3 regions of the Pseudoalteromonas sp. NFXS39 genome follow, and region 3 is predicted to be linked to each of the others. Evidence: predicted binding sites of a transcription regulator. Region 3 holds the regulator's gene; each other region holds the start of a gene.
What was found. Region 3 encodes FliA, which starts transcription of late flagellar genes. Its sites were predicted from a motif close to CTAAAGNTNNNNNNNNNNNNGCCGATA; they were not measured.
Positions count from the first base shown of each region.

Region 1: J3455_RS19635 (DUF5610 domain-containing protein) is a predicted target of FliA. The motif match lies at 2,421-2,447, and genes of this name have one in related genera.
Region 2: J3455_RS06035 (VC2046/SO_2500 family protein) is a predicted target of FliA. The motif match lies at 6,954-6,980, and genes of this name have one in related genera.

Region 1 is NZ_JAGDEC010000017.1:13,212-24,284, reverse strand. Features, by position in the region: gene J3455_RS19645 (RNA recognition motif domain-containing protein) at 1-452, shown strand, start outside; gene murI (glutamate racemase) at 415-1,209, opposite strand; gene J3455_RS19635 (DUF5610 domain-containing protein) at 1,276-2,391, opposite strand; gene trmA (tRNA (uridine(54)-C5)-methyltransferase TrmA) at 2,556-3,653, shown strand; gene J3455_RS19625 (2-thiouracil desulfurase family protein) at 3,656-4,108, opposite strand; gene J3455_RS19620 (thiol:disulfide interchange protein DsbA/DsbL) at 4,167-4,805, opposite strand; gene J3455_RS19615 (thiol:disulfide interchange protein DsbA/DsbL) at 4,824-5,447, opposite strand; gene J3455_RS19610 (serine/threonine protein kinase) at 5,479-6,453, opposite strand; gene ccoG (cytochrome c oxidase accessory protein CcoG) at 6,519-7,949, opposite strand; gene J3455_RS19600 (hypothetical protein) at 8,227-8,586, shown strand; gene J3455_RS19595 (hypothetical protein) at 8,586-8,789, shown strand; gene J3455_RS19590 (YecA/YgfB family protein) at 8,786-9,400, opposite strand; gene J3455_RS19585 (type II secretion system protein N) at 9,420-10,178, opposite strand; gene J3455_RS19580 (type II secretion system protein M) at 10,182-10,655, opposite strand; gene gspL (type II secretion system protein GspL) at 10,652-11,073, opposite strand, start outside.
Region 2 is NZ_JAGDEC010000002.1:550,062-561,134, forward strand. Features, by position in the region: gene J3455_RS06000 (response regulator) at 1-247, opposite strand, end outside; gene J3455_RS06005 (PAS domain S-box protein) at 244-3,573, opposite strand; gene J3455_RS06010 (GGDEF domain-containing protein) at 3,711-4,781, shown strand; gene J3455_RS06015 (ion channel) at 4,778-5,758, opposite strand; gene J3455_RS06020 (M48 family metallopeptidase) at 5,858-6,541, shown strand; tRNA gene J3455_RS06025 (tRNA-Tyr) at 6,685-6,769, opposite strand; tRNA gene J3455_RS06030 (tRNA-Tyr) at 6,818-6,902, opposite strand; gene J3455_RS06035 (VC2046/SO_2500 family protein) at 7,015-7,530, shown strand; gene J3455_RS06040 (DUF6172 family protein) at 7,681-7,980, shown strand; gene J3455_RS06045 (hypothetical protein) at 8,034-8,474, opposite strand; gene cysK (cysteine synthase A) at 8,623-9,591, opposite strand; gene J3455_RS06055 (carbohydrate binding family 9 domain-containing protein) at 10,049-11,073, opposite strand, start outside.
Region 3 is NZ_JAGDEC010000002.1:200,682-211,754, forward strand. Features, by position in the region: gene flhF (flagellar biosynthesis GTPase FlhF) at 1-861, shown strand, start outside; gene J3455_RS04495 (MinD/ParA family ATP-binding protein) at 854-1,714, shown strand; gene J3455_RS04500 (RNA polymerase sigma factor FliA) at 1,741-2,451, shown strand; gene cheY (chemotaxis response regulator CheY) at 2,492-2,875, shown strand; gene J3455_RS04510 (protein phosphatase CheZ) at 2,893-3,660, shown strand; gene J3455_RS04515 (chemotaxis protein CheA) at 3,676-5,973, shown strand; gene J3455_RS04520 (protein-glutamate methylesterase/protein-glutamine glutaminase) at 6,036-7,199, shown strand; gene J3455_RS04525 (flagellar motor protein) at 7,192-7,956, shown strand; gene J3455_RS04530 (flagellar motor protein MotB) at 7,963-8,922, shown strand; gene J3455_RS04535 (ParA family protein) at 8,934-9,704, shown strand; gene J3455_RS04540 (chemotaxis protein CheW) at 9,707-10,465, shown strand; gene J3455_RS04545 (chemotaxis protein CheW) at 10,487-10,984, shown strand; gene J3455_RS04550 (DUF2802 domain-containing protein) at 11,000-11,073, shown strand, end outside.

The DNA.
Region 1 (11,073 bases), on a different contig from region 3:
TTTTCTCCGTTATTCTTGCTGTTTTGGGGTTTGTAGTTGTTAAGTTTGCATTTGCAAGCTTAGCGTTAGACCCAGCATTGCTATTTGGTGCAGGCTTATTAATTGGTGCTTTAGTTATTGCTGCGCTTTCATCAACGTCAAGTGAGGAGGCCGAAGTAAAAACAAAAACTCTTTATGTTGGCAACCTACCTTATCGTGCTAATGAAGGTGTTGTTCGTGCTTTATTTGAAGAACAAGGCAAAGTTTTCAACGTACGCTTACTAAAAGATAAAAACACAGGTAAACGTCGTGGCTTTGGATTTGTGGAAATGGCTGAAGCAGATGCTGAAAACGCAATCAATCAATTAAATGATAGCGAATTCCAACAGCGTACTTTAAAAGTACGTGAAGCAAAACAAAAACAAGAGAACGAGACTAATAGCTTCCGTGAGGGATCTGATCAGTCAGCGTAATCAGCTCAACGTTTAATTGCGAGTGACAAATAGGAGCCGTTGCATAAAAGTGCAGCGGCTTTTTTTTATCTCCGGTTACTGTGTATCCCCGAAGTTCAATTAAACTTTTAACGCGATTAGCAATCGCTTTGCCTGAATCTATAAGTAAGATCCGTTGTTTATAATAGTCATTAATCGCATTTGCTAATAATGGAAAGTGTGTACAGCCAAGTACCAATACATCTATATCTTCTGCGATAGCTAGACCACACAATTCTTTTTCAAGTTTTTCTTTATTGAGTGTCTGCGTATGAAACAGTGTTTCTGCTATTTCCACCAGCTCAGTTGAACCATATAAACTGACTTGAGTGCCTTGGCTATAAGTACTAATTAAGTTTGCAGTATAGTGGCTCTTGGTCGTCGATGGCGTTGCCAACAAACCAATATGTTTGCTACTGCTTAAAGCGCTTGCTGGCTTTATCGCAGGCACAACACCAACTACTTCTATATTTGTATACGGGCGAATAGTTTCTAATGCAGATGTAGAGGCGGTGTTACACGCAATTACTAGAATATCTACGTGTAATTTTTCTATTTCGATAAACTGTAGTAGCGCAAAAAGGCGGGTTATAATCGTTTGCTGGCTTTGCGCGCCATATGGCAATAAAGCATTATCCATAAAATAGCTATAATCAGCATCTGGGATCAGTGCTTGGATCTGCTCAAGTACGGTTGTCCCACCTATACCAGAATCAAACACCATTATATGAACTGACAAACTGCTTACCTCGGATCATCAAAGGCCAGCAGTTTGCCATGCAGCTATATAAAAATAAAGAAAGGGTTAAGCTTCTTCAGTTGCCGAACGTAGTTTATTCATTTGTTCAAACATTGCTTTGGTATAATCCACCAGCTTGCTTACTTCTTCTTTATCTTGGTTTAACCATTGTAAGATACCAGCAAGTTCATTTTGCAAACCTAACTCACCCGCTTTATTGAACGCTTGTTTCAAATCGTCATTAAATGGCGCTATTTTATCAGCGACTTCTTTTTCAGGGGATGGTTTATATTCTTCATACCCTTTTATAGCAGCAACTGTTTTTGTTTGTTTCAGATCCATCGTAAAGCCAACTAGTTGCTCGTTACCTAAGTTCAACTCTTTAGCTTGTTCAAAGGCATCTTCTAATGAACCAGAGAAGAATGTTTCGCTAACACTCTGCAAGTCTTCCATCAATTCATTGATAGCTTGCTGCTCTTGCTCATTTAAATCACCATTGACTGTCATCGAGAATGATAAGTCACGTGATTGAGAAGATTCACTGACAAACGCTTCGTTATCGCCATTTTTGCTATAGCCGCTTGCTGACTTACTTTCGTATGCATCAGCAAAGCTAATACTCACTTCATCACCTTCAGCAGTAGTGAAAGTGTATTCTGCGTTATTACTTAAACTAACGTATTGGGCCTGGCTTACTGAAACCGAATTTGGTTTAGGATTGAACAAGTCTTCTTCTAATTCATCAATACCTTTATAGATACCTTCTTTAGACTTTTCGATACCCTCTTCGATGTCATCATTAAGAATACCTGACCCTTTTAGCTCATCATAAGCATCGTCGATGCCCATTTGTACACCTTTTCGTGCATCACCAAGCATACCTTTGAGCTTTTCATCATCAGCACCATCTGCTTTTGCTTTGCGAAGCGCACCGCCAACAAAGTCGAGAACGTTTTTAACGATCTCTTCAAAGTCGAACAGTGGTTTATCTTTTTTCTCTTCGGCTTTAGGTAAACCTAGTGCCTCAGCAAGTTTATCATCAAGAACTTTAGCAGCCAGCTCTCGGCCTCGTTGCTGGTAACTATCTTGACGATTTTGAATAGTAGGCTGCTGCAATGCCTGTTTGCCATTGTATTTATTCACATTTGTATTAGGCATATAGCCTAGGTTGCCAATTTTCATGATCCGACTCCATGTTATGGTTAACTCATTATCGGCCAAAAACCACAGAACTTAAGTTTTTTGTATAAAAAAACGACACTAAAATAAATAACAAAACTAGACAAATCCTCAGCGCTCCCTACAATAGCGCCGTTATAAAGCTAAGAGATAAAAGGTAATCAGCCATGGCGGTTATAAAAATTGATACAACTCAATATGATGCACAATTGAGTGAGAAAGAGCAGCGCATCACCTCACAGTTTAGACGTTTTGGGGTCGATAAATTAGAAGTGTTTGGCTCTGACCCTATTCATTACCGCCAACGTGCAGAGTTTCGTGTCTGGCATGAAGGTGAAGACCTTTTTCACATCATGTTTGATCAACAAACTAAAGAAAAGATCCGTGTTGACGAGTTTGACCCTGCAGCGCCTTTAGTGGGTGAAGTCATGCAAGCCATGATCGAAAACTTAAAAGACAATGAAGTTCTGCGTCGCAAGCTGTTTCAAATCGATTATCTTTCAAGCTTAAGTGGCGAGATTCTAGTTAGTTTGTTATACCACAAACAATTAGATGAGCAGTGGCTACAAGCTATTAAAGAGCTTAAAGCAAAACTTAGCACACAGTTTAAAATTGATTTTATTGGCCGTGCTCGCAAGCAAAAAGAAGTGATTGGTAATGATTTCGTTATTGAGCGTTTAAACGTAAACGGTAAAGAGCTTATCTATCAACAAGTCGAAAATAGCTTTACTCAACCTAATGCGAAAGTGAACATCAAGATGCTAGAGTGGGCACAAGCGCTTTGCCAACCACTTAGCAATGACTTACTGGAGTTATATTGCGGGAATGGTAATTTCTCCATTGCTCTTGCAGATTCATTCGACCGCGTATTAGCGACTGAGATTTCAAAATCATCGGTTTACTCTGCACAATACAATATCGCGCAGAACAAGGTTGAAAACTTAGATATCATTCGTATGTCGAGTGAAGAGTTCACTCAAGCAATGAAAGGCGAGCGCACTTTCTCTCGTTTGGATGGCATTGATCTGAAAAGCTATAACTGCCAAACAATCTTGGTGGACCCACCACGTGCTGGCATGGACACACTGACTTGTGACCTAGTTGCGAACTACGACAATATTATTTATATCTCGTGTAATCCAGATACCCTAGAGCGTGACCTTGACCACTTATGCAAAACCCATGCAGTAAAGCGTTTTGCTATTTTCGATCAATTCCCTTACACCCACCACATTGAATCAGGTGTGTTTTTACAGCGTAAATAAAATTAGTCTGCCAGCGCTTTAAATAGTGCTGGCAACTGCTTCTCACTAAACACTTCTATATTGTTGTCAGTTAACAGCTTTGCAGTTAACCCCATCCCTGAAATTTTCCTTCCAGAATGACTACCATCGTAAATCGTATTGCGACCACATGACGGGCTTGATTCTTTTAACAAGGCATAACGAATACCTTGCTTTTGGCAAAGTTTAAGAGCTTGTTCTGCACCATAAGCAAATTGCACTGTGACATCTTGCGCATCTTTGGTGAGTACTCTTCCCAATTTAATTTCTGCTGGCGGCCTTGGTGTAGGTAAGCCACCAGCTACTTCAGGGCAGAATGCAATAAGCCTTCCCTGCTGTTTTAGAGTTTCTAAGCCAGGATGAAGTAAATTTTGCGATTGCCCGTCATAACGAACATGGTTTCCTAACAAACAGCTTGAAACTAGTATTTTTTGCATTTGCTTTACCAATAAAAAAAGCTCCGCGTGCGGAGCTTTAATTTTAATTAAACTAAACTTATTTATCAGCTAGGTAATTAATTAAGTCTGCCATGCTCTTTGCATCGCTAATACCTGAATCCGCACCTATAATCACGCGATATTTACCATTAACAATAAAAGTTGGAACGCCTTTTAAAGCACCTTTTTGTTGGTAGTATTCTTGGTCGCGTTTCATTTTAGAAGCCATAGTACGTACAGAGAAGCTGTTGTAGTACTTATCAAAATCTTCAGCCGATACACCTTGTGAAACGAAGATGTCTTTCATGTCTGCTAGTTCGTTAATACGTGCACGCTTACCGTGAATATGATTAAACACAGCGGCTACTAACGCGTCTTTCTGTGGTAACACATTAGCCGTCGCATATCCTTGCGCTAAGATAGTTTGAATTTTTGGGTCACGAGGACCTGAAAAATCAACATGACTCTTTTTGAACTTTACGCCCTCTTTAAGAAGTGTTTTAAGCTCTTTCACTACTGGCTCGAAGTTATTACAGTGTGGGCAGTAGAATGAGAAGAACTCTTTTACTTCTGGTTTTTTAGAAGCGCGTGCATCAATCGTTTCATAATGCTTGCCCTCTTCATATTGAGCAGCTGAGGCATTTGCCGCTAAACCTAGCGTGGCAGCCATTAATACAGCTTTTACTAACTTGATCATTACTTCTTTACTCCAAAATTATTGTTTTAATAAGAATTCGACTAACTCATCAAGCATCTGCTGGCTTTTGATGGTATTTAAATTGATTTTATATTTATCATTTACGATAAAAGTAGGCACACCTGTTAACGCACCCATGTCAGAATATTTTTGCTGTTTATCTTGCATCGCTTTTTCAGCACTAATCACTGGCATGCTTGCAATTTCAGCATCAAACACTTCGTTGCTGATACCATTAGTTGCTAGTAATGCTTTTACGTCTTTCATGTCTTTAAGTAAAGCGCGTTGTCTGTGGATACTATTAAAAATTTGATCTGCAACTTGCTCTGCTTTGCCATGTTGCTTAGCAATTAAGTAGGCATAGCTTAAATTACTTTGTGTTTGCTTAGATACACCACCTAAAAAGTTAACATGGCTTTTTACAAACTCGGTACCTTCAGGAAGACTTGCAGTTAATGCTTTTGCTACAGGCTCAAACTGAAAACAGTGTGGGCAATAAAACGAAAAGAACTCGGTTACTTGCGGTGTTGCACTTTTCTCAACTTTTAAAACTTCATATTGATTACCTGCTTCAAAATCAGCAGCAAGGGCTGCAAAAGGTAAACATAAAATGAGTAGACTTAACTTTAATTTTTTAAACATTATTTTCTCGTCTTTATTAGCTTTTAAAAATTTATGGTAATAATTTTAATGGTGCTTCCTGTAGCGCTGCAAGCTGTTCTTTTAACGCTAGTATTTGCTGCTCCCAGTATTTGTCTTCAGCAAACCATGAAAAGTTCCGTGGGAATGCTGGATCATCCCATCTTTTTGCCAACCACCCCATGTAATGCACCATTCTCATCGCTCTGAGTGGTTCTATCAGTTTTAATTGGCTGTGATCGAAGTCACAAAATTCTTCATAGGCAGCCACTAAAGTGTCTAACTGTAACAGTTGGTTGTTACGATCGCCACTGAGCATCATCCAAAGGTCCTGAATGGCAGGTCCTTGTCGGCTGTCATCCAAATCAACGAACATCAATGCATCACCAGACCACAATATATTACCAGCATGGCAGTCACCGTGCAGGCGGATAGTTTCAACATTTTTATACTGTTGTGTGGTTTCTTTGATTACCAAATCTAAAATTGTATAGAAGGCGTTCTCTAATGTCATTGGCACCAAGTTACTTGCCTGTAACTGAACTTTAGCTGTCTGAAGATATTCTTCGCAACTGATCACAGGCCTATGTTCAAATGGCTTTGCTTTTGCTACCTGGTGCATTCGACCAATTAAACGGCCAAGCACATCGAGTTGATCTAAATTATCAACTTCAAAAATGCGGCCACCCACACTAGGGAATAACGTAAACAAATAGCCATTATGCTCAAACAAGCTTTGCCCTTCGATAATAACAGGCGCAACAACCGGCACTTCGGCCTCAGCAAGTTCAAATGCAAACGCATGCTCTTCTAAGATTTGCGCCTTACTCCAGCGTTCTGGTCGGTAAAACTTAACAACATATCGTTGGCCATCTTCTGCTTTAAATTGATAAACACGATTCTCGTAGCTATTTAATGCCAGCAGTCCTGATTCAGCATAGACACCGATACTTTCAACTGCATCTAAAATTGAATCGGGTGTAAGGTCAACAAAACTAAATTTACTCATAATGTCTCATCATATAAAAAAAGCGGGAAAATCCCGCTTTTTATTCATTTACTCAGTGTACTTAATTATCGTGCCTTAAAGAAGTTACTCGGCTGTGAAATCTGCACATCAGGCTCACCATCGACAGAAAGTATAAACTCAAACTTTGTCATTGGCTTTTTCAAATCATAAGGGTCAACAACCAATGACAGTGGTACATTGTATGATTCACCAGAAGGCACAGTGAATGTTTGTTTGCCTATGTACTCAAAGTTATCAAGCCCTTCGACACGAATATTAAATGTCTGCTCATGTTGCGCTTTATTGATAACCTTTAATGTATAGGTATTTTCAACTAAACCATTAAAGTCAACACGGTATAACTGATTACGGTCACGAATAATATCTAAGTCCATAGGTTTACGCATTGCAATGTTCGCCACCAGCGCCCCAGTTAGCAGCACTAAGATGACGAGATAGCCAATTAACTTAGGACGAAGTGCATGGGTTTTGTTATCTGGTGTTTCTAAATTACGCTCTGTGGTATAGGAAATAAGTCCGCGAGGGTAATTCATTTTATCCATCACCCCATCACATGCATCGATACACGCACCACAATTTATACATTCGTATTGTAAACCATTACGGATATCGATCCCCGTCGGGCAAACCTGAACACACAAGTTACAGTCAATACAGTCACCTAAGCCGAGCTCTTTTGGATCTTGTTTGCGTGAACGTGGACCACGGCTCTCACCACGCGCTTCGTCATAGCTTACTGTGAAGGTATCTTTATCGAACATAGCTGATTGAAAGCGAGAGTATGGGCAAATGTGTAAACACATAATTTCGCGCATCCAACCCGCGTTACCATAGGTACACACCGCAAATACGGCTAGGCAAATATATGAATATGCTGTTGCATCAAGAGTAAACAGATCAGGTAATAGTTGGCGGATAGGCGTAAAATAACCAACAAAGGTAAATGCGGTATAAAGTGAGAATAACCACCAACTTCCGTGTTTAGCACTTTTTCGCCAAAACTTATCAAAATCCATCGGGCGTTGATCAAGTTTCTTACGCTGATTAGCGCTTCCTTCAAACTTTTCTTCAAACCAAATGAAAATAAAGGTCCAAACGGTTTGTGGACAGGTATAACCGCACCAAACCCGACCATAGAAAGTAGTTACCAAGAAAAGAGCAAAAGCCGCCAACATTAAAATAAAGGCAAGGATTGTCAGGTCTTGTGGCCAAAGCGTTAAGCCAAAAATGTTAAACTTTTGCCCTACCAAATCGAACAATACAGCTTGTTGGCCGTGGAAATTAATCCAAGGTAGTAACATAAACGCAAGCATACCGACAAAACCAATTCGCTGTCTGAGCAATTGATGTAAGCCAGTTACAGCTCGAACATAAATACGGTTGCGTGGATTAAATCTATCATCGAGGGAAGCATTTTCCGGTTTCTGGATTTTCACTTCCGTTGGGATATTTTTAACCTTAATCTGTTTATCCATTAAAATTCCTCAACGCCACTAGGAAATAACATTCAAACATATGTTTATAGCAGATGGTTCTCTAAGCTCTTAGGCAAATCAGAATACATCTCATTACGTTCAAAGATTTCTGAAACTTCAAATCTATAAAGCATTATACTCAATCTATAAAAAATTTCAGGGATTGATCGAAAATACGACATTTTAATTATTTAATCGTATCTGCTTGCTTTTAAAACGACCATTTTATTAAACTTGCACCTATACCGTATTTATTTAGATCAAAGATTATTGTGCTATGAAAAAATTTCTTATTTTAGTGCTTATTATTTTAGCACTTTTCACGATTGATCACCCTTTGATCAAAGAGCCTAGGGAAAGGTTACTAGGAGATGGCGTATCATTACTATCTGATGCTAGTAAAATTAATCGTAGTCCCGCGGCGAATATGGCAAAAAATAATATTAAGTCACAACTCAATTTATCTAATTCAGAGCTTGAATATATTGAGGACACATTTACAACAGACGATAAGCTGCAAATTTTTCACTTACACTACTGCCGTGAAAAAGACATTAACTTGTATTTTTATGGTGACCGCTTAAACCGAGTATGTAGTATTGTCTCGAATGCGCTTGAGGAAAGGCTAAACAAGTAATGGACTTTTCTGCTTTAAACAAAAAAACCAGCGATTCGTTCGCAAAACAGCGCAATATGTTAAAAAAGCTGGGTAAAGGGCAAACCTTATACTGTGAAGTGTGTAAAGGCGCCCTTACCTTAGACTTAAAAACTGATCAGCCAGGTAAAGGCGTTGTACGCTGTAGCAAAGGTTGCACAGACATCCTATTAGAGCTGGGTTAGTTCCAGCCCTCATCGTTATAAAGTTGGCTATTTACAGCAACAACTTCAATAAGTTCTGCAAAGCCAGCGGCAAATTCATTCATCACTTCATACTGCTGCTGACATAATTGCCCTTCAGATAAACCATGCTCAGTTGCGAGGGCTGCAATTTCACTACTTTCAAGAGTAAAAAAGCCTAAGCTTTGCAGCGCGGTAGCCAACGCTTCTTTAAGTTCATCAGCTAAATGTGGAGCACTTAGTAGCTTATTAACGTAGCCTTGTGCACCATGCATAAAACCTTGGCTCCAATGCTGGCATTCTTGAATATCTAGGTATTGTTGCCCTTGAGAGCTCAGCTGTAGGCTCACAGGTAATGCAAAACCCGTTTCAAATACTTGCTCGCTGACCTGCTGATACAAGGCCATAAATGCAAACAGTACTTGCTCATCCATTTGCCCATCAGAGCCTGGTGCAACCTCTTCTAACCACTGGTGAACATCAAGCGGCTCAGGAGCACAAATCACGGCAAACAAGTAACCTTGGGTTTGCGCCAAAGTAAGCGCATCTGGATGCTGCGCTAAAAACTGACTTAGAAGCTCGCTTTGCTGCTTTGAAAACTCAGGTAATTGCATACTATTCAATTAATCCAATTTAAAAGTTAAGCGGATAACGGCCTTCGTTATCAGGACGACCAAGGAACTTAGCTGCATCATGCACTTCTTTGGGTAAGCTTGCTTCAGGTTTAATATAGCCAGCTACTTTAAAGTCTAGATTCGCTTTTAATACTGCATCAGCTTCAAGTCCTAAACGGTTTTCTGGGTCTACCAGTACTGCTACATCACCTGATTTACAACTTAAACGGCCGCTCAGAGGACCAATACTAAACCAGTTGTTCATTCCTTTGACATCAATATTAGGGCTCGCGATTTCACCGCTTAAACTCTCACAATAAGGCTGACCTGAGCTGTACTCGTCTAAATCAACTATTACGCGGCCTTGTGCACTAATCGGTAAAGGGAGTTGTAAACGCTCCATGGCACGTTCAACCGTTAAGCGTAAAGTAGTCTTTTTCACAGTGACTGTTTGGTTAAAGAGACCATATGTAAAATCACCATGACCAGATATATCCGCTTTATCACGAGGATTGCCAAAGCGCACCGTACCCACTAATTTACCTGTGAACAGTGACCAGCCTGATAACTGCCAACGCACATTATTTAATTGCTCACCATCAAAACGTACCTGCATAATGCGGCCGTCCCATAGCGTGCCACTGGCTTTACCTAATTGTAATTGCTTTGGTAAATGCGGCTTAGCTAAATCAAGTGCAACGGCAGCGGGTGTTTTTACCAGCGTAAACACCAAAAAACACATCACAAACACTGTGATTAATAAAATAACTCTTTTCATCGTTTACTTCTCTAGTACCAAACGACTTACACGCACAAAGCCTGATTTGTCATCTTTACTTAAATCTAAATTCTCGATTAGTACGCCGTGCGAATTAACCAATTCATCAAGCCATTCAACAAGGTTATTAAACTCAACAGAATCAATTGTTAAACGAAGTGAATTGTCATTCGGCTGCATTTTACTAATGATAATTTGATAACGATTACGGGTGCTATTAACGATTTGGCTTAAACTACGACTGCTCGTACTACGTGCATTACCGCTTGCTTTTAATTTAGCAATACTCTCATCAACCCAAACTAATAGCTCTTGCTGTTTTATAGTGTCTTGCTCAGCCTTTTCGATAGCCGTGTTAAGTGGACGAAAGACTCCCATAACTAGCACAAAAATAACAAACACCACACCTGCAACAATAACAAGTTGCTGTTCTTGTTCTTTTAACGAGCGCCAATAATTGATTATTTGATTTTTCATGCCGCACCTCGTAACTTAATTTCACCAACGACAAAATCACCATCATTATTCAGCGAACCCTGATCAACGGTTAAGCCACGCTGTTCTAAAATTGCTTTAACTTTACTGAATGACTGGAAATCTTTGCCGCGCGCACGAATACGTAATTCGTTACGGCCTTGATCATAACGAAGCGTTTCTGGTGTGAAGTCTTTCACTTGACTAAAAATCGAGACCAGATCGTTAGTCAAATCTAAAAAGCCTGCCGTACTACCAGCATCGATTAATGCAAGTTCATTACGAATTTGGCTGCGAATAAGTTGCGGACGCACTTTTTTGTTAGGAAAAGCACGCTGATAATTGGCAACTACTTCGGCTTTCATTGCTTCAAGTTCGCTATTTAACTTATAGAGCTCAAGTGACTTAACACCGACACTAC
Region 2 (11,073 bases), 350 kb from region 3:
CAGGAATATGCGCTGTTTTAGGATTTGCTTTTAACACTTTACAGACTTCGAAGCCGCTCATATCGGGCATCATAATATCGAGCAAAATCAACTTAGGTGGTTCATTCTCAATAAGTTGAAGAGCAAGTTCCCCAGATTTAGCAAACGATAAGCGATAATCGTTAGCAAGTACTTCACGGATCACTTTTAAATTTGCAGGTTCATCATCGACGACCAAAATCTTTGCACGTTCTGAGAGTTGTGTCATAGGTGTTCCTTAGCAGCTTGGACTGTATGCTTTAAAGTTAATAAAGCGGTACTTGCTGCATCAAAGTCAAAGTTTTCAAAATGCGCACAAATTTCAACAACCTGCTCTTTATAGGTTGTAGGTGCTTGGGATTGCACCAGGCTTAATAAATCATCGTCTATTTCTGCATGCTCAGCTTGCTCTTGCAGTGTGTCAATTTGGCTAATAAATGCGTCCAATGACACTTCGTGTATACGTTGCTGTTGTGAACTGGGCTGCTGCTGATCTGCAAGCAATGCAATTAGAGTTTGCCATTCTTGTTCGCATTCGGCAATGAGTGAAGGGAAGCTTTCCTTTTCACGTTCTTTCTCAGCGTTTGATAACAAATATAATAATTTTGCTAGGGCTAAATTACCTGCGACTCCTTTAAGAGTATGCAAAATTAATTTTTGTTCGTTTTCACTGAGTTTTTGATCCTTCAGTCGTAGAATGCTCTGTTGATGATTGCTTAGGAATAAGCCAATTTCCATATTTAACTTCTCTTTGCTTCCCCACATCAAAACACCTTTGTCGTAGTTGATGTGTTTTCTTTCATCACGCATTTTATTACTAGTGACTTTATTTACTTCTAAACCAAGCACTTTCGCGATTTCATGGTTCAGCTGGTTAATATCAACAGGTTTATTTGCAAAACCATTCATCCCGGCTTGCTTTGTAGTAATTTTATCTTGTTGTAAAACACTCGCCGTTAAAGCGATGATAGGAGTAATTTTTAAGCATCTGACTTTTTCAATTTCACGGATTTCCTTACAGGCAGTTATTCCGTCACATTCTGGCATATGTATATCCATTAAAATCACATCAAAGTTTTGTTGCTCAAATGCAGCAATGGCTTCAAGGCCATTCTGAGCGGTAACTACTGTGTGCCCAGCTTGAGATAATAAAATATTGAGCAGCTCAATATTTTGCTCAATATCATCAACCACTAATATTTGAAGCTTTGGTAAATTCAATTGATTACAAGAAAATACATCTACTTTGTTAATATCACCCTCTTGCAAAGGAAGGGTGAAGTAAAAGCAACTTCCTTTTCCTTCTTCACTATTAGCATCAATTGAACCGCCCATTAATTCAACAAGCTGTTTACTAATAGTGGTGCCTAAACCTGTGCCACCAAAGCGGCGTGTCATAGTACCGTCAGCTTGTTCAAATGGCTGGAAAATAGCATCTAAGCGGTGCTTCGCTATGCCAATACCACTGTCTTGCACTTCAAAAAGTAATTGCTTATCTGGAGTTTGACTTACAGTAATCGTTACAGAACCTTGTTCTGTAAATTTAATGGCATTACCAATGAGATTATTCATCACTTGGCGAATTCGGGATTCATCGCCAATATAAATAGGCGCAACATTATCAGCGATGATCAAATCAAGCAGGATATCTTTTCGCTTAGCTTCGAGCCAAAAGGTCGATACGATGTTGTCGAGTAGCGCTTGTAAGTTAAAGTGCTCAGCGTGAATATCGAGTTTGCCTTTTTCTAATTTTGCAGAATCAAGGACTTCATTGAGTAAATGCAGCAGTGAGCGAGCTGATTTATTCACTGTAATAATATGCTTTTGTTGCTCTTTACTGAGTGGGCTATCCATTAATATGTCGCTAAAGCCAATTATTGCATTCATTGGTGTGCGTATTTCATGACTCATATTTGCCATAAATGATTGTTTTGCTTGTGCTGCAGCTTCAGCTTCTTGTTTTGCTTGTTTAAGTGACTCTTCATATTCGTGACGAGTAGTGATATCAATGAGTACACCATCGATCCACTTTTGGTCAGAGTCACTATTTTCGTTAATTGTTCCTTGGTCTAAAACCCACACAACTTTTCCACTTCGGTGGCGAATGCGGTATTCAACAGCATATTGGTTTTTTTCTGCTATGGCTTTTTCAATAACTTCATCAATATGCACTACATCATCATTATTAATGATTTGAGCAAATGTAACTGTGCCATTGGTAAACTCTTCAGGGCTATATCCTGTTAAGTCAGCAACACTTGGGCTTATAAATTTCATCGTCCAGTGTTCATCTAACAAGCAACGAAATACAGCGCCGGGGGTATTGTTCATTAACGTACGATATTGCTTCTCTTTTTCTTCAAGACTTTGCTGCAGTGCACGTTGCTCTGTTAGATCGGTTATAAAGCCAACAAATAGTGTTTCTGCATTAGGCTGTTTTACTTCACCAAGTCCTAGGCGAATAGGGAATAAGTGACCATCTTTATGTTTTGCATAGACATTTCGGTTAACGCCAATGACTTTTTTAACTTCATGCCTGCTACTATCAGCTAAATAATCATCGTGCTGAGCAGCAATATCGTCGTTCATTAATAGTTTTACATTTTTGCCTAGTACTTCGTCTTGGCGCCAACCAAAAATAGTTTCTGCTGATTTATTAAAGCTTAAAATAATGCCATGAATATTAATCGTGACGATGCCATCTATTGCAGTGCCTAAAATGGCATCTAGGCGCGACTCTTCTGCTGATTTTTCTGCAAGTAATAAACGAAAACGCACCATGCCATTAATAATCCCAACCAGAGCGGTTAATAATACGGTGGCAAATGAAACGCTAATGGCGATAAAAGTAAGTTGCGACGTTTGCACGTTTTCGGATAACAAAGGTGAGGTTGCGACAAAACGTGTTGCCGCCATGCCCATGTAATGCATTCCTGCGACTGCAAAGCCAAAAATAATGGCGCAAATGACACGGGTTTGTAGCATGGTTAGCTTTTTAAAATGTTCGCTAAGATGAAAGCGCGCATATAAGCCTACAAAAGATAAAGCAATTGCCACCACAATTGATGCTGCAAACCAAACTGGATCGTAGCGAAGTAGAGGGCTCATTTGCATGGCAGCCATGCCTGAATAGTGCATGGTTCCTATACCTGACCCCAGCAACACAGAAGCAATTAGAAGTTTAATTGTTTTTGGAATTTGCTTTAAATCTTTGCGTCTCAAAAATGAAAAAGCGGTGTAGCAGGCTAAAAATGCAGGTATGAATGAAAAAAATGTCAGAGTTGGGTCGTACTCAACGTTGGTGCACAAAGAAAAAGCTAACATACCAATAAAGTGCATGCTCCAAATCCCGCCTGACATAACCAAAGCACCGGTTGCACTGCCTAATTTTCGGTATGAATTAAAGTGAGTTCTGTTCGCTAAATCAATGATATGGAGTGAAAAATAAGCAGCAAAGATAGCGGTAGCAATAGAAAGTACAACTAAGCTTGGATCATAAACACCGCTGACAATTAGGCTGGGGTCTTGATTGGTAATAAAAAATTTTGCGAGCATAATATTTTTTTGAAACGGCTTATAAAGCTAGTTTAATACAAATTATTGTTAAATTAGAGAAAAACCTATCACTTAAGTACGTAGTATTGAAAACCTTGACTATATTTAATTAAAAAGGAGTAGTCCGAGGTGAGTAGATGAGAAGAACTGAGCAGACTTTAGTTGAGCAAATGCAAATTAATGATGTCGAAATTCAGCATAGGATGAGCTTATTGGGGCTGAGTTCAAACAGTCTCTCATCTCTTTTGAACTACAAACCTATTATCGAATCAGCCATCGAAAATGTAGTGAATGAATTTTATAAAAAGCAAACCGAAGTTGATGAAATTTCTTTATTAATTGGTGATGCGGATACTTTAACGCGACTAAGAGATGCGCAACGCCAATATATTATTGATCTATTTTGTGGTCGTTACGAACATGAATATGTTAATAACCGCTTACGTATTGGCATGGTACATAAGCGTATTGGGGTTGAACCAAAACTCTATTTATCGGCAGTGTGTACTTTAAAAGAACTCATTTTTAATGTGCTTAGGGCGACAATAAGCGATCAAGCTGAATTGAATCAAACGCTAAACATCATAGATAAGCTAATTTACTTTGATACCACCTTGGTCTTTGACACTTATATTGATAGTTTGGTGGGCGAAATTGAAAATGCGAAACGTCGCACCGAAGTTTACGCAAAAGGCCTCGAAGAAAAAGTTGCGCAGCGTACTCAAGAGCTTGAGAAGCTAGCGAAGCTTGACCCACTCACCAACCTATATAATCGCCGTGTCATGCAAGAGTTATTACAACGGGATCTTGCCAGAGCAAGACGGCACAAATCACCATTAACCATTGTGTATTTTGATCTGGATGACTTTAAGTCAGTAAATGATACGCAAGGGCATTTAAAAGGCGATGAAGTGCTTAAATATATAGGCCAATATTTACTTGAAAATATACGCGAGATTGATATTCCTTGTCGCTACGGGGGAGATGAGTTTTGTGTCATTTTGCCTGATTGCGAGATAGACAGTGGTGTTAATATTTGTGAAAAACTAATAGCTGCATTCGAACAACAGTACCCTGAGCTTCATTTAAGTTTTGGCCTTATAGCAGCACCACTTGATAGCACAGTAGATGCTGAGGAGTTAATTAATCGTGCTGATAAGAAAATGTATCAAGCGAAGGAGCATATAGGCTCATATATTATGCGCTAGCGGGTCATTCGCTTTACAAAGACAACAACGAACAAAGCAAGCGAGAAGCTGCCACAGAATGCTTCTATTGCTGCAATCAACCTTGAAAAGCCAATCGGAGTAATATCCCCATAACCAAGGGTTGTAAAAGTTACCACACTGAAATAAAAACTATTTAATAATGCCGATAAATTGCTTGTAAATGAGTTTTCAACGCTTAGTTGCATCACTGAATCTTGATAACTTACCCCAAATAAGAAATAACAAAAGGCACAGCAAATAATTAGTGACAAGCTAAAGCGAATAACATTCTCGGGTTTTTCTCCATAACCGCACAGCATGTCAATAAAACTTGAAGTAATTTGCTTGGTTGAACCTCTAGGGTACTGCGCATGGCGCATCCGTAATTCTTTGTATGTAAAGTTACCGGCTAGCTCAAATAGCCCTTGATGTTCTGAGGCTTTCCTTAAGTTTCGGTATATTTCTTCTGATTGTTCAAATAAGTCTCGGGCTTCTGCGAATTGTTTATTTTTACGAGCTTTAAATGCAGCCGCTTCTTGTAATAATTGATCGCCCAGTTCGATATTATCAATACGGCTGTCATTGAGTTTAATACCCAGTAGGTTGGTATTTTTTAAATCACAGTAATGCAAACTAGCGCTATGTAAATTGGCTTTCATCAATGAGGCGTTGGAGATTTTGTTATTAAATAAGTGAGCGCCCGTTAAATTCGCGCGGTAAAAATTACAATAAGAGAGATCATAGCCTTCTTCGTCATCCTGTTTGATTAAGTTTAGTCCTGAAAGGTTCGCTCTTTTCAGTTGCAGGCCTTCTAATAATCCCCCTTTTTTTGCATAGCGCTCTAATTTTTGGGTGAGGTCTAGCCCTGATTTATCAAATTTACTATCATGCCAAAAGCAAAATCCAGAGCCCATATCTGTTTCTTGGCACTTGTTACCTGTTGGTGAGGTATAACTACAACATGGTTTATCAGGCATAAGGACGAAAACTTATTTGTTAGTCATCTTTATAGATTAGCAGCTATTTAGCAGGGTAAAATGGAATCTCTCATTTTTATTAATTGAATTGGCTTATATTTGTTAGATTACACCTTAAAGCGCAGTAAACGCAGAACAACAGTTGCAATTAAAGTTGCTGAGCAGAAACTCACTGTTTATGCGCCTTTTTATGTCTCACAAACTGAGATAGATGGTTGGCTAAAGACAAAACAGGATTGGGTCGCAGAACAAATCGCGAGACAATCCTCACAAGCTGAACGACGTCAACTTCCTCTTGTAAACGCGACTATTAAGTTATTCGGTCAGAGTGTGCCGATAATTTTTGCTAAAGGCCCTAAAAGCACTTGGCAACAAGATGCACAATCTCGGCTCACTTTATCTATTTCATCACGGGTCAAATATCAAGAAGCTAACTACTTAGCTCTGCTAGAACGGTTTTTACATGAAAAGCTTGAGAGCTATATTGAAATGCGTGTTCATGACTACTGTTTGCAAATGACTGAAGCTTTACCTGCAAAGTTAAAGATTCAACATTATAAACGTCGTTGGGGCAGTTGTAATAAGCGCCGAGAGCTTGCATTTAATTTACATTTAGCAAGCGCGCCGACATGGGTGATTGATTATGTCATTATTCACGAACTTGCGCACCTCAGACATATGAATCATAGCGCTAAGTTCTGGCAGCGAGTGTGCCATTTTTATCCTGACTATAAAAAAGCAGAAAGTTGGCTAAAAGCAAATGGTAGTAGTTTGAGTTGGTAGCTTAAGTTAGAAAGAGTAAAGTTAGAAAGAGTAAAGTTAGAAAGAGTAAAGTTAGAAAGAGTAAAGTTAGAAAGAGTAAAGTTAGAAAGAGTAAAGTTAGAAAGAGTAAAGTTAGAAAGAGTAAAGTTAGAAAGAGTAAAGAGTGGTGGAGGGAGCTGGATTCGAACCAGCGAAGGCTGAGCCGTCAGATTTACAGTCTGATCCCTTTGGCCGCTCGGGAACCCCTCCACACAGATTTTACTATTGCATTTGGCCCCACTTTTCAAATAAGAAAAGTGGTGGAGGGAGCTGGATTCGAACCAGCGAAGGCTGAGCCGTCAGATTTACAGTCTGATCCCTTTGGCCGCTCGGGAACCCCTCCAATGCAACGGCGCTGATAATAGCAAACTGGTTATTTAAGTAAAGAAAAAAACTAAAGAAAATTACATAAATGCCGATAACTGGTTAATCAAGAAACTATTTGGCTAAAGACTATGCAAATTGATGGTTTGTTGCTCACAGAGAGTCAACTCGATAATCGTCTAAATAAAAGTGTTCAAGAGAAACGCCCTGGGGAGTTTGCTTTATTACTAGCAATGCTTTCTCATGATGTGCTCGATTTTAGTCAGTTTCACCTACCAAAAACTGAATTAACCAACCCTGATGTGTCTGAATCTGTTCTGCGAACTGAATTAGGAGCAGGGCCAGCACAACCATTGGCACCTGAGCAGTTTGACATGCTGATTGGTCAAGAAAATGCTTACAGGCTATTGCAAGGTGGTTTATCAGATATCAGGTTGCGTAATTGCTTAAATCCTGAACCACTGAATATACGTGATGATAGGCAGCATGTACCACTTGAAGTGATTGATAACTGTGAACCTGCAGTTAGAAAACGTTTTTACGAAAAGAATAAACCAGTTGAGCGGCCACAAATAGATGCAGCTGCCTTTTATGACAGCCTAAATGATGAAGCTATACATCAACCTCTACATTTAGCAACAGCCTAAGTATTAGCGGCTTAATCGAATTGTCATAGACTCTGAATAAACTATATTTAAGTAAAATGGCAAAAAGTACAGCTAAATTAAGATGTGCTTGTTATAATAGCAGCCTATGGCTTAATGCCATTGTCATTGAACCAAGTTACTAGGACTATAATGAAGAAAACATTCACGCTAAACCACGAGAAAATTAAATATCCTCGTATGGTTGATGCAGCCAAGCACGAAGTAAAAAAATACTTAAAACGTGAGCGTAATAAAACACTCCCAGCAGGTGCTGACTATTGGGCATTTGACTGTAAGTTTGGTGAGTCAGCGGATGAGGCCAATGTCGTTCACGTGGCAGAGATTAATAAGTGTATTAGCGATATCGAAGCTAAAGGGCTTACATCGTTTTACGTTGAGATCTTAGCGCGTCCTGCACAGCGTCAACATCAAGAGTTTGACGAAGAGTAATATCAATACTCTTATACTAAAAAAGGGCCATCAGGCCCTTTTTTAGTTTTAAATTAACGTGCAAATGGATCGGCATTAATTTTTTCTATGTACCATTTTCCTTTCTTACGTATCATTTTCACACTGCGCATATCATCAACTTTCTTACCATTAAAATAACCAGTAAAAATTAAATTGATATTGGCTTTATCGCCATATTGCTCGCGTAAACTCATATTGGTCATATCGACTTCAATTACGACTTCATCGTATTGCATATTGACAAGGTTACGAGCGAACTGCCCAGCAGTACCATAAGATTTCATAATACGCGCCATTTTTGGAGTGGAGTATTCCATGGCAAGATTCAAATCGTTTTGGTTATATAAGGCATCAAAATAGAGAGTAGCCACATTACCTGGCGTATTTTGTTCGCCTTTTGGAGCGTCTTCGGAGCCGCAACCGAAAAGGACGCTGCTACTTAACAGAATAAAAATTAAGAGTATATTTTTCATTTTTGTTGTTTTACGAGTGAACTTAATATTAAGTGTGTGACTAAATTAGCATGATGTAAAGTTAACTCGGTAAATTTATTGGTTTTATCTATTTTAGGTAATAAAAAAGGATGCATCTTTGCATCCTTTTTAGACAACTTAGTCGTTCTTACTGAACAAGCTCTTTATCGCTGAACTCTTCAGCGAATAATGGACTAGATAAGTAACGCTCAGTTGCACTTGGTAAAATTACCACAATATTTTTATCTGCGTTTTCAGGCTTTTCAGCAAGGCGTTTTGCAGCAACAACTGCAGCACCAGAAGAAATACCTACTAAAATGCCTTCATTTTTCATCAGTTCATGCGCCATTGCAATTGCATCTTCATTTGATACTTGCTCAGCGGCATCAACAACTTCTAAATCAAGGTTACCAGGGATGAAACCTGCACCGATACCTTGAATTTTATGAGGACCCGGTTTTACTTCTTCACCAGCTAAGGTTTGGCTGATCACTGGTGAGTTAGTTGGTTCAACAGCAACTGACTGAACATTTAAACCTTTTTCAAGTTTAAGGTATCGGCTAACACCCGTAATAGTACCACCCGTACCAACACCTGCTACGAAGATATCAATTTTACCATCCATTGCTTCATAGATTTCAGGGCCCGTGGTTTCAAAGTGAATTTTCGGGTTTGCAGGGTTTTCGAATTGTTGTAGAAGAATATATTTTTCAGGGTCACTTGCTTGAATTTCTTTTGCTTTCTCAATTGCGCCATTCATACCTTTAGCGCCATCAGTTAGAACTAGGTTAGCACCTAACGCTTTTAACAATTTACGACGTTCTAGGCTCATAGTGTTAGGCATAGTCAGTGTTAACTTATAACCACGAGAAGCAGCAACAAACGCAAGTGCAATACCGGTATTTCCCGAAGTAGGCTCGATTAACTCTTTGTCTTTGGTTAATACACCTGACTTTTCTGCTTCCCAGATCATTGAAGCGCCTATACGGCATTTAACACTGAAACTTGGGTTACGTGATTCTACTTTAGCAAAAACATTACCTGAGGTTACGCGGTTAAGCTTTACGATTGGAGTATTACCAATCGTTAATGAATTATCTTCAAAAATGTTAGACATAGTGTTCCTTTGGAAGCAATTTATTCAATCGTGATCGAATAGCTTAGGCTAGCGATCTGTAATAGTCACACTTTACTGTGGTGAATAAAAAACGAAAGTAAAGTTTGGCTATAACATATAGCGAATAGGCTTATATACCCAAACCATCTCAAGGTGCGAGTTTCAGTTGAAATTAAAAGCGATTTAGGCAAGGCATTGATTGCAAGTAATAGTGGTTCTATTGCTAAAATCAATAACGCAGTATAAATCGCTTTTAAACCAACCCGTTGGGCGCTTCACAGGCACTTACTCTCATCGTTGTTACTTCTTAAAAGGGACTGCCATTCTTGCAAATAACGCCTTGATATTAAGCACCTGCGAAACGCTGAATTCTGCATCTTGAGGTGGCTTGGGTATAGTTTAGGAATAAGCAAACAAAGAAAGGGGAGGGCGCACCAAAAGATGCGCTAATAAGGTATTAAAGCAACCAAGCGTAGCTAAATTTAGCAAACAACGTACGCTGCTCTTTAGTAATTGATGAAAGCTCATCATCTTGATAGCCATTATCAGAATAACCTGCAAAGAATACCGTTTGCGGGTTCAGCTTGTAAGAATACAGCAGCTGAGTGGCTAACTTTTTATATTGGCTATCTACATCATCAATGTAATTAGCCTGATTGCGCTCTAAATCGGTATAAATGACTGCAAGGCGTAAAAAGCTATTCACATTAAATTGGTAAGTTAAACGCACATCACTTAGGTTGGCGGTAAATACTTCACTGCCGTCGGCTTCAAGCTGCTCATAAGTATGGCGTAAACGCACTTCAAAATGCTTACCAAGGTTCATATTCAGCACAGGGCGTATATGGAACTTATCACCAACACGATTATTAGCTAAGTCAACGGCATTACCTGTATACATATATAAAGAGGCAAATACCCCTGCGGTTGGTTTAAAGTCACTGTAAAAACCAACGCCATTTTCGCTAAACAAGTCAGTGTTACCATCAATATCTAAACGTGATTTATCGTGGCGAAGGCCGGTGCGGTTACGGTGCTCAACAGAGAGCTCAAAAAAGCTCTGCAACGGGCCGCTGACTGAAAAACTAGTTTGTGCTTCTTTTTCGAGAAGTTCATTATTTTCGTTGTGGGTAATATCCCAATCGGCGTAAAGGTTAGCGCGATTCCACCAATTGCCTTTATCGCCATACCAGCGGTATTCACCGCCAGTCGTAAACTTTTTAAAATCAACTTGTGAGATAAAGCCTAAGTCAGCTCTTAAATCAGCATCGCGATAATTATAGTCAGCAAAGGCACGCCAGTACTTCTCGTCGTGTTGATACTTTACGTAGTAGCCAGTACCTGATTGCTGTTCTTTACTTAAAACACGAAGTACGCCTTCGTTATAGTCGCAGTCACTATTTAATTCACAAATTACTTGCTCGGGATGTAAGCAGTTATCACCATCACATAACTCGTCGATAAAATCTTGGCTGTATTGTG
Region 3 (11,073 bases):
ATGCAACAAGATATGGCGCGCCGTGATCCAACACGCGCTTGTATGATTGATCGTTTAGCTGGTATGGGGATTGAGCGTGATGTTGCTGAGCAAATGGCGTGTTTTATTCCTGATGATGTATCTCGCCAACAAGCATGGCAAGCGCTGCTGCAAATGGTTGAAAACCAAATGCATACAACTAACAACGAAATCCTACGCCAAGGTGGAGTTTTTGCACTAGTTGGTCCAACGGGCGTTGGTAAAACAACCACAGTTGCGAAATTAGCAGCACTTGGAGCACAAAAATATGGTGCTGATAAAGTTGCACTGATCACCACTGATACATACAGAATTGGTGCCTACGAACAATTGGCTACTTATGGTCGTATTATTGGTTGTGGTGTAAAGCAAGTAAAAGATGCGAATGAATTAGCTGAAGTGTTATACCATTTACGTAATAAGCGTCTAGTATTAATAGACACTGCGGGTATGAGCCAACGAGATTTACGCTTAACTGAACAATTAAACACCTTAATGCGTAATCAGCGTGTTGATATTCGTAGTTATTTAGTATTAAGTGCTACAGCGCAGATAAATGTGTTGCAAGAAACCGTAAGACACTTTAAAAAGGTTCACCTAAGTGGCTGTATCTTCACTAAATTGGATGAATCTTTAAGTTTAGGTGAGATTATTAGCATAGCGATTCAAAATCGTCTGCCAATAGGGTATCTTACTAACGGTCAGCGCGTTCCTGAGGATATTCGCGTAGCGAATGCTGAAAAACTAGTGAAAAAAGCTGAACAATTGTATTTAAAACGAGCAAAAGCACAACATTCAAGACGTCAAGCAGTAGCGTCGAACACAGTAGGGATGTATGATTAACACAGTATTAGATCAAGCAAGCGGCCTGCGCAAAATGAATCGAAATAATAATAGTGGCGTTAAAGTTATCGCTGTTACTGGCGGTAAAGGTGGAGTGGGTAAAACCAACGTCTCACTCAACACCGCAATCGCATTAGGCCAGCAAGGAAATCGTGTATTAGTATTAGATGCCGATTTAGGTTTGGCAAACTGTGACGTGATGCTTGGCCTTCGTGTTGAACGTAACTTATCTCATGTTTTGTCGGGCGAGTGTGAGCTTGATGAAATTCTCGTTGAAGGCCCTGCAGGAATCAAAATTGTACCAGCAACGTCTGGTTCTCAAAGTATGGTTGAATTATCGCCATCTGAGCATGCAGGTCTTATACGTGCATTTAGCGAGTTAAACACTGAGTTTGATATTTTAATTGTTGATACCGCCGCAGGTATTTCAGACATGGTATTAAGCTTTTCTCGTGCAGCCCAAGACGTTGTTGTAGTTGTATGTGATGAACCCACCTCAATTACTGATGCTTACGCACTTATAAAAGTACTTAGCCGTGAGCATGGCGTATATAAATTTAAAATTGTTGCCAATATGGTGCGCAGTTTGCGTGAAGGGCAAGAATTATTTGCTAAACTTTCAAAAGTAACGGATCGTTTTTTAGATGTTTCGATGGAGTTAGTAGCAACCATTCCTTATGACGAGAACATGCGTAAGTCTACGCGCCGTCAAAAAGTAATCGTTGAATTATTCCCGAATTCACCAGCAGCGGTGGCGTTTAAAACATTAGCAACAAAAGCAGTTAAATGGCCGATCCCTAATCAACCGTCTGGCCATTTAGAATTTTTTATTGAAAAACTAGTAAACGGCTAACTATGACAACATCGGTGAATAAAGCGATGGGATATCAATCAGCACAAAATTTAAATGCGATTGTTGAAAAACATGCCTCTTTAGTGAAAAAAGTGGCGTGCCATCTAATTGCTCGTTTACCTGCCAGTGTGCAACTCGATGATTTAATTCAATCAGGCATGATAGGCCTGATTGAAGCGTCAAAAAACTTTGATGCTAGCAAAGGTGCTAGTTTTGAAACCTTCGCAGGTATTCGTATTCGTGGTGCTATGCTGGATGAAATTCGCCGAGGTGACTGGGCTCCACGTTCAGTTCACCGAAATGCCCGCCTAGTGGCAGAAACCATTGCCGAATTAGAGAGCACGTTAAATCGTGAACCAAAAGACACTGAAGTAGCTGAAAAACTTGATATTACACTGGATGAGTACCATCATATTCTACATGATGTAAATTCTAGTAAAGTATTAGGCATTGAAGACTTAGGCGTGGATGAAGATGTCATCACACCAGTAGGTCAGGATTTAGGACTAGACAAACCGTTTAATAACGTTAAAAATGAGCGGTTTAACCAGTCTCTATTAACGGCTATCCAATCGTTACCAGAAAGAGATGCTCTCGTTTTGTCTTTGTACTACAACGACGAAATGAACTTAAAAGAAATAGGACACATACTCGATGTTAGCGAGTCGCGTGTGAGTCAAATACATGGTCAGGCGATGATTAAGCTCAAAGCAAAAATCAATGACTGGATTAATTAGTAGTAAGTAAATAAAGGTTCAAACCTCACCGGAGGATGTTTTGGATAAAAACATGAAAATTCTTGTTGTTGATGATTTTTCTACAATGAGACGTATCATTAAAAATCTATTAAGGGATTTAGGTTTTACCAATGTGCAGGAAGCTGACGACGGTTCAACAGCATTGCCAATGCTACAAAATCAAGAATTTGATTTTGTTGTAACAGATTGGAACATGCCTGGTATGCAAGGTATTGATTTGTTACGCGCAATTCGTGCTGATGATAGCCTTAAGCATATTCCTGTGTTAATGGTGACAGCTGAAGCGAAAAAAGAACAAATTGTTGCTGCTGCTCAAGCAGGTGTTAATGGCTATATCGTTAAACCATTCACTGCTGCGACACTTAAAACCAAATTGGAAAAAGTGTTTGAACGTTTAGGTTAATCTAAGGGGAGAGGCTTATGTCAGCACTTGCTGCGCCTCAAATAAGTTTAGAGCAAGCTCGTCAACTTGTTGAGTATCTTGAAAATGGTGAACAAGAAAAAGCTGATAAGCTAATTCTTGATGCTGCGTCAAAAGAGCAATCAGAGTTGTTTGCTGAAGTCGGTAAATTGACGCGTCAACTTCATGAAGCGTTAAAAAACTTTGACCTAGATACTCGTCTCGCTGATTTAACTACCGACGCTATCCCAGATGCTAAGCAGCGCTTAAATTATGTTATGGAAATGACAGAGAGTGCCGCCAATAAAACTATGGATGCAGTTGAAGCAAGTTTACCGATAGCGCAACAACTTGCTGATGAAATTGCTGCAATTAAGCCTACTTGGGATCGTTTAATGAACCGAGAAATTGAACTCGGTGAATTTAAATCGTTATGTCATAGCCTAGATAAGTTCATGAATAACTCGCACACAAAAACCGATGAGCTTCAAGGCTTGATGACCAATGTGCTGATGGCGCAGGATTATCAAGATTTAACTGGACAAGTTATTCGTCGTGTCATTGAACTAGTGCGAGAAGTAGAAGACAGTTTAATTAATCTCTTAACTGTGTTTGGCAGTCAAGAAGATGGTCATCAACAACAAGAAAAACAGGCCATAGAAAAAGCACCTGCACCAAGTGACACACTAGCAGGTCCTGAAGGGCCGATTATTGATAAAGAGTCTCGCGATGATGTTGTTTCAGGACAAGATGAAGTCGATGATCTATTATCAAGTCTGGGCTTCTAAGAGGAGAGTAGCTGCATGAGCTTTGAAGTCGATGAAGATATATTACAGGATTTCCTTGTTGAAGCAGGAGAAATCTTAGAGCTATTGTCGGAGCAATTAGTTGAGCTTGAAAACAACCCAGAAGACAAAGATCTATTAAACGCCATTTTTAGGGGCTTCCACACTGTTAAAGGTGGTGCAGGTTTCTTAAGTATGACTGAACTTGTTGATGCTTGTCATGGCGCAGAGAATGTTTTCGATTTATTACGCCAAGGTGTACGCACTGTTACGCCTGAGCTAATGGACGTAATATTACAAGCCCTTGATACTATTAATGAAATGTTCGCCACGATTCAAAATCGCGAACAACCAGAGCCTGCAGATCCAGCCCTATTAGAAGTCCTTCATAAATTAAGTCAGCCGCCTACTGCAGAAGAGCTTGCAGGTGAAGATTTATCTGTAGCAGAGGACGTTGCAGTTGCACCTGAAGAACCAGCAGTTGAAGAGGTTGTTGTTGATACGCCTGAAGTCACAGCAGATACAGCAACAGACAACATCGATGAAGATGACCCATTTGCGTTCGATATGTTATTTGATGGCGGCGGTCTTGCTGATAGCAGCGCTGAGTCTCAAAATATTGACGAAATCACTGAAGATGAATTCGAAAGCCTGTTAGATGAGCTGCATGGAAAAGGCCAAGGACCAGCAGCATCTGCTCCTGAGTCAAATAGCAGTGACAGTGATGATATTACCGATGATGAATTTGATAGTTTATTAGATGAATTGCACGGTGTTGGTAATTTTGGGGAAGTAAAACAAGATAATACTGCCAAGCCTGAAGCTACAAGTTCTATTGAGCCAGCCTCTGCCACCCCTACTGCGGAGGCAGCAAGCAGCGATTCAGACGATGAAATTAGTGATGATGAGTTTGAGGCACTTCTTGACGAGTTACATGGCAAAGGCACAGCTCCTCAATCATTGGAAAGTTCAACCGCGGAAAAAGCACCTGAGCCACCAAAAGCTGAACCAGCAAAACCTGCTCAGCCTGCAGCCTCTAAACCGGCACCTGCACCTGCACCGAAACCTGCAGCTGCAGCTAGTAAACCTGCTCCAGCTCCTGCAAAAGCGCCAGCAGCTTCAGCGGCACCGAAAAAGGCTCCGCCTCCACAGGCAGAAACAACGGTTCGTGTTGATACCAAACGTCTTGACGAAATCATGAACATGGTTGGTGAGCTTGTATTGGTTCGTAACCGCTTGGTAAGTCTTGCGAATAACAGCAACAGTGAGTCAATGGGTAAAGCCATCTCGAACCTAGACGTGGTAACCGCGGACTTACAAGGTGCGGTAATGAAAACCCGGATGCAGCCAATTAAGAAAGTATTTGGTCGTTTCCCACGCGTAGTTCGTGACTTAGCTCGTAGCTTGAAAAAAGACATTAATCTGCAGCTAGTAGGTGAAGAAACCGATTTAGATAAAAACCTTGTTGAAGCACTTGCTGATCCATTGGTGCACTTAGTGCGTAACTCTGTAGACCATGGTATTGAAATGCCAGATGTGCGTGAAGCTGCAGGTAAACCGCGTACAGGTACAGTCACGCTCTCAGCATCACAAGAAGGTGATCATATTCTGCTTACCATTCGTGATGATGGTGCTGGTATGGATGCTGATAAGCTGAAAAAAATCGCAATCAGCAAGGGTGTAATTGATCATGATCAAGCAAGCCGTTTGTCGGATACAGAAGCATACAACCTAATATTTGCTCCTGGTTTCTCAACGAAAGAAGAGATCTCTGATATTTCAGGGCGCGGTGTCGGCATGGATGTGGTTAAAACTAAAATAACCCAGTTAAATGGTTCGGTTAACATCCAGTCGGAATTGGGCGTAGGTACTGCACTAGAAATTAAGGTGCCATTAACGCTTGCTATCTTACCAACTCTAATGGTTGTTGTAGGTGAGCAAACCTTTGCTCTACCACTTGCTGGCGTAAGCGAAATTTTCCACCTTGATTTAACTAAAACTAACGTAGTTGATGGCCAACTGACAATAATAGTTCGTCAAAAAGCGATTCCGCTTTTCTATTTACAACATTGGTTAGTAAAAGGTGCCAACCGCCAAGAGCGTAAAGCAGAAGGTCACGTGGTGATTGTACAAATAGGTACTAAACAAGTGGGCTTTGTTGTTGACTCATTAATTGGTCAAGAAGAGGTGGTTATCAAACCTTTAGATGCCTTATTACAAGGCACGCCAGGAATGGCAGGTGCGACAATTACTTCTGATGGTGGGATTGCATTGATCCTCGATGTACCTAGTATGCTTAAGCATTACGTTGGCTAATAATAAATAATAAAGTGCAGTGTTTAGCTGCACTTTAAATGATATAAAACAAGAGAGTGCCAATGGCAGTCAAAGTATTAGTTGTTGATGATTCAAGCTTTTTTCGCCGCAGAGTAAGCGAAATTTTAGAGCAAGACAGCAATATTCAGGTAATTGGTTTTGCCGTTAATGGTCGTGAGGCGGTAGATAAAACCCGTGAATTAAGACCTGATGTAATTACTATGGATGTTGAGATGCCAGTTCTTGATGGCATTAGTGCTGTGAAAGAAATAATGGCAGCAACACCGACTCCTATTTTAATGTTCTCATCACTCACCCGTGATGGTGCAACAGCAACCCTCGATGCACTTGATGCTGGTGCTTTAGATTTTTTACCGAAAAAATTCGAAGACATTGCACGTAATAATGAAGATGCAATCGCGCTTTTACAAAATAAAGTAAAAGAAATTGGTCGTCGTCGCCTCTCTCGTTTTTCGCGTCCGGCACCTATTTCGAGACCAACTCCGGCTCCTGCACCAAGGGGCAGTAGCGCTACAAGTACTAGCAGCGGTATTGTTCAGCCTGATCGCAGCTTTAGCCGTTCAGCTCCTGCTAGTTCGCCTGCGGAATCGTCATCGAGTACAAGTAAAATTCGAGCTTCGGGCAAGCAATATCAGTTGGTTGCTATTGGTACATCAACTGGTGGGCCGGTTGCGCTACAGACCATTTTAACTCAGCTGCCTGCTAACTTTCCGCATCCTATTTTGCTTATTCAACATATGCCAGCTGCGTTTACTCCTGCTTTTGCAGCACGCCTCAATGGTTTATGCAGAATCAATGTGAAAGAAGCGCAAAATGGTGACCGCTTAATGCCAGGTACAGCCTATTTAGCGCCAGGTGGTCAACAAATGTTGATTGAAGGGCGCAGCGGCTCTCGTACATTACGTGTGTTTGAAGATGATAGCCCACGTATTACTTATAAGCCAAGTGTTGATGTCACCTTTGCGAGTGCAGCAAAAACCTATGGCGGTGATGTTCTAGCCGTGGTGTTAACGGGTATGGGTGCTGATGGTCGTGATGGAGCGCGTATGCTTAAGCAAGTCGGTGCAACCATTTGGGCGCAAGATGAAAAAACCAGTGTAGTGTATGGTATGCCACAAGCCGTTGCGAATGCTGGTTTGGCTAGTGAAAGCTTAGCGCTCACAGATGTTGCAGCCCGCCTAACGCGTGAGACTGGCTGTGGATAAGCTGTCTTTTCTCGGCTTAATTATCGCAATTAGTGCTATTGCATTTGGTTATGCATTAGAAGGCGGCGTTGTCACAGCTTTGTTCAATGGACCTGCGCTGATTATTGTTCTTGGCGGTACGCTTGGGGCTGTTATGCTCCAGACCCCTGGTAGTGTTTTTGCAAAAACACTCAAAATTAGTCATTGGGTGTTCTTTCCGCCATATCATGATATTGATGCAGCTATCGAACAAGTAAAGCGCTGGTCGCACAAAGCACGCCAAGAAGGTTACTTAGCGCTTGAATCTGAGGCACTTACTCATACAGACCCATACGCGGCAAAAGGGTTGAGTCTACTCGTTGATGGTATCGATGAGCAAAAGCTTAGAGATACCCTTGAAATTGACTTAATGCTTGAACGAGAGCGCTTGTTAGAGGTTAGCCGAGTTTATGAAGCGATGGGGGGTTATAGTCCAACAATTGGTATTTTAGGTGCGGTACTTGGTTTGATTCAGGCAATGCAATTTATAACAGATCCTGAAAAATTGGGTGCGGGTGTCGCCACCGCTTTTATCGCTACCATCTACGGTGTAGGTTTAGCTAATTTATTATTCTTACCTATGGCCAATAAGTTAAAGCAGCAAATTGAACAAAAGATGCTGTATCATGAATTACTTGCTGAAGGCATTATTGCTATCTCGCAAGGTGAAAGCCCACTGAATATAGAACTAAAACTTGAGGCGTACCGTGTTGAGCGTCCAAGCTTAGTTGAAGAGTAATTTATTATGATGCGCCGTCGTCTGCGTCATAACACGTCAAAAAACCAACATACCGAGCGTTGGCTTGTTTCTTATGCCGATTACATGACTATCATGTTTGCTTTTTTTGTGGTCATGTATGCCATAGCAATTAATAAAAATGAAGACTTTCAAATTCTCTCCGATTCGCTTGAGCAGGTTTTCGAGAAATCAGCTCGTGAGCAACAGCAAGTTGGAACCGGAGTGAACGGCACCGGAATTTTAACAGACAGAGTCAGTCCAGAAAAAGACATCCTTTACGGTGAAAGTATCCGAAAGGATGAGCAAGGGCCTGAATTACTTGATGGGCAAAGTGAAACGAGTAATATTGATAAAAAGCATCTAGGCAAGCCCCTTGATAGTTTGCTAACTAAACTACAATCTGCACTCATTGATGAAATTCGTGATGGTGAAGCAAGTTTAGAGCTTCATCAAGACTGGCTTATTATTGAACTAAGCTCAGGTATGTTGTTTTCTTCGGGCAGTGCTGTTGCACAGCAACGTGCAAAGGAAGTTGTAGGTTTAGTTAGAGATATTATAGCGCCTGTTGATAACTATATCCGCGTGCGTGGTTATACTGATAACGAAGGTATTCGTAATGAAATGTTTCGCTCTAACTGGGAGTTATCGGTAGCCCGTGCAACATCAATACTTGTTGAACTTGAGAGTTTAGGTATTAATCCTGCTCGAATGGCTATTGAAGGTTATGGTGAATATTCACCTTTCGCTAGTAATGACACTGAGCAAGGTCGCGCGGAGAACCGTAAAGTGGTCGTAGCGTTATCGAAGTATGGTTTACCCCCCGAAGAGCCGCAAAGTACTGAACAAGAATCACAAAATCAACCGGAAAAGACGACAGAAATTGAGTTGCCAAGTGATGATAACAGCATTAAAGTGATTCAATTACCGCACGGTGGCATTAGGATTACCACGCGCAATGAACAATAATAAGGTGTGATGTGAAAGTTTGGACCGTAGCGAATCAAAAAGGTGGGGTAGGGAAAACAACAACAGCTGTTAGCCTTGCTGGCATTCTTGCTTTACAAGGAAAACGAGTGTTACTTATTGACACTGATCCGCACGCATCATTAACTTATTATTTTGGCATTGACTCTGAAGAGCTTGAAGTCAGCGTGTATGATATCTTTGCACGCGGCAATAGTATGGCCAGTGAAGAAGTTTTACAGGCTCTGTGCCCATCTACGCTAGAGAATCTTGACATTTTACCGGCGACAATGGCAATTGCTACGCTAGATAGAAGCATGGGCAATAAAAATGGTATGGGTCTGATACTTAAAAAAGCACTAGCTAAAATTAGTGACCATTACGATTATGCAATTATTGATTGCCCACCTGTTTTAGGTGTTTTAATGGTGAATGCACTTGCCGCGAGCGAACGGATATTAGTACCAGTACAAACAGAGTTTTTGGCCTTGAAAGGTCTTGACCGTATGATGCGTACGATGGAGCTGATGCAAACATCGCAAGCAAAACAGTACCAATATACGATTATTCCAACAATGTACGACAAACGTACTAAAGCATCACTTGAAGCTTATAAGACTCTGCAGGATAATTACAAAGATAAAGTATGGTCAGGCGTGGTGCCCGTCGATACAAAATTTCGAGATGCTAGTTTAGCACAACAGGTGCCGATTCAATTTTGCCCACGCTCACGTGGCGTGTTTGCATATCGCGCACTGCTTGATTACTTAATTGCACAGGGTTAAAGATGAGTAAGCATTTATTTGCCAATGAAAAAGTGATGACCCAATATTTGGGCGCTTTGTTGTGTGAAGATGAGCCTACTGAAGAAAATCTAGAGCCGGTTGCAAAGTTACTAGAGCAGGTTAAAGAGCCTGAAACTAAGACAGAAGAAAAGCTGACAGAGGTTCAGCCTACCCCAAAATATGCTTTACCGACCCCTGAACCGACTAAAGAGCTTGAGAAAACCGAGAACCAAGCTAATATCAAAGATATAGTTGCAGAACCTAAAGCTGAACTGGTTGCAAAAACTTCGTCTGATCGTCAAGAAGACTATTTTGATGGTGAGTTTCAGGCGTTGTTCTTTGAAGTGGCGGGTTTAACTCTTGCTGTACCTTTAAAAGCATTAGGGGGAATTCATCAGCTGGGAGAGGTTAATCAATTATTTGGCAAGCCTAAATGGTTTAAAGGTGTAATGCTTAACCGAGAAGAAAAGCTTAATGTTGTTGACACAGCACGCTGGGTAATGCCAGAAAAATATGATGAAAAATTAGAACAATCACTAAATTATCAGTATTTAATCACCTTAGGCGACAGTCAATGGGGATTATTGGCTGAAAAGCTCGTAAATAATATTACGCTTCGTAAAGAAGATGTAAAATGGCGAGCGAAATCAGGTAAGCGGCCTTGGCTTGCAGGTGTCATCAAAGAGAAAATGTGCGCCTTGATTGACGTTGAAAATTTAAATCAATTGCTAGAGCAGGGCTTAGACAGCCGTGAGCAGTAACTATTTTTACGGAGTAATAGCATGAGTGAAGAAAGACTACTGTCAGCAAATAAAAACGCTGATAGCAACGATGAAGTGTTACAGTGGGTAACCTTTAAACTTGAAGAAGAAACGTACGGCATTAATGTAATGCAAGTACAAGAAGTACTTCGCTATACAGAAATTGCTCCTGTGCCAGGTGCGCCTTCTTATGTGTTAGGTATCATCAACTTACGCGGTAATGTTGTTACTGTTATTGATACTCGTGCGCGTTTTGGTCTGATGGGCGCAGAGGTAACTGATAATTCACGTATCGTCATCATCGAAGCAGAAAAGCAAGTGATCGGTATTTTAGTCGACAGTGTTGCTGAAGTGGTTTACCTGCGTAGCTCTGAAATTGATAGTGCGCCAAATATTGGCACTGAAGAGAGTGCTAAGTTTATCCAAGGTGTATCAAACCGTGATGGTGAGTTATTGATCTTGGTTGATCTTAATAAATTATTAAATGACGATGAGTGGGACGAGCTAAGCGCACTATAAGCGTTTGGAAATTATATGCTGTTATACTCTTTGTTTGGTGCCTCAATCTTGCTTGTATTAGTGTGTTTGGGGCTTATTTTTGTCAATAA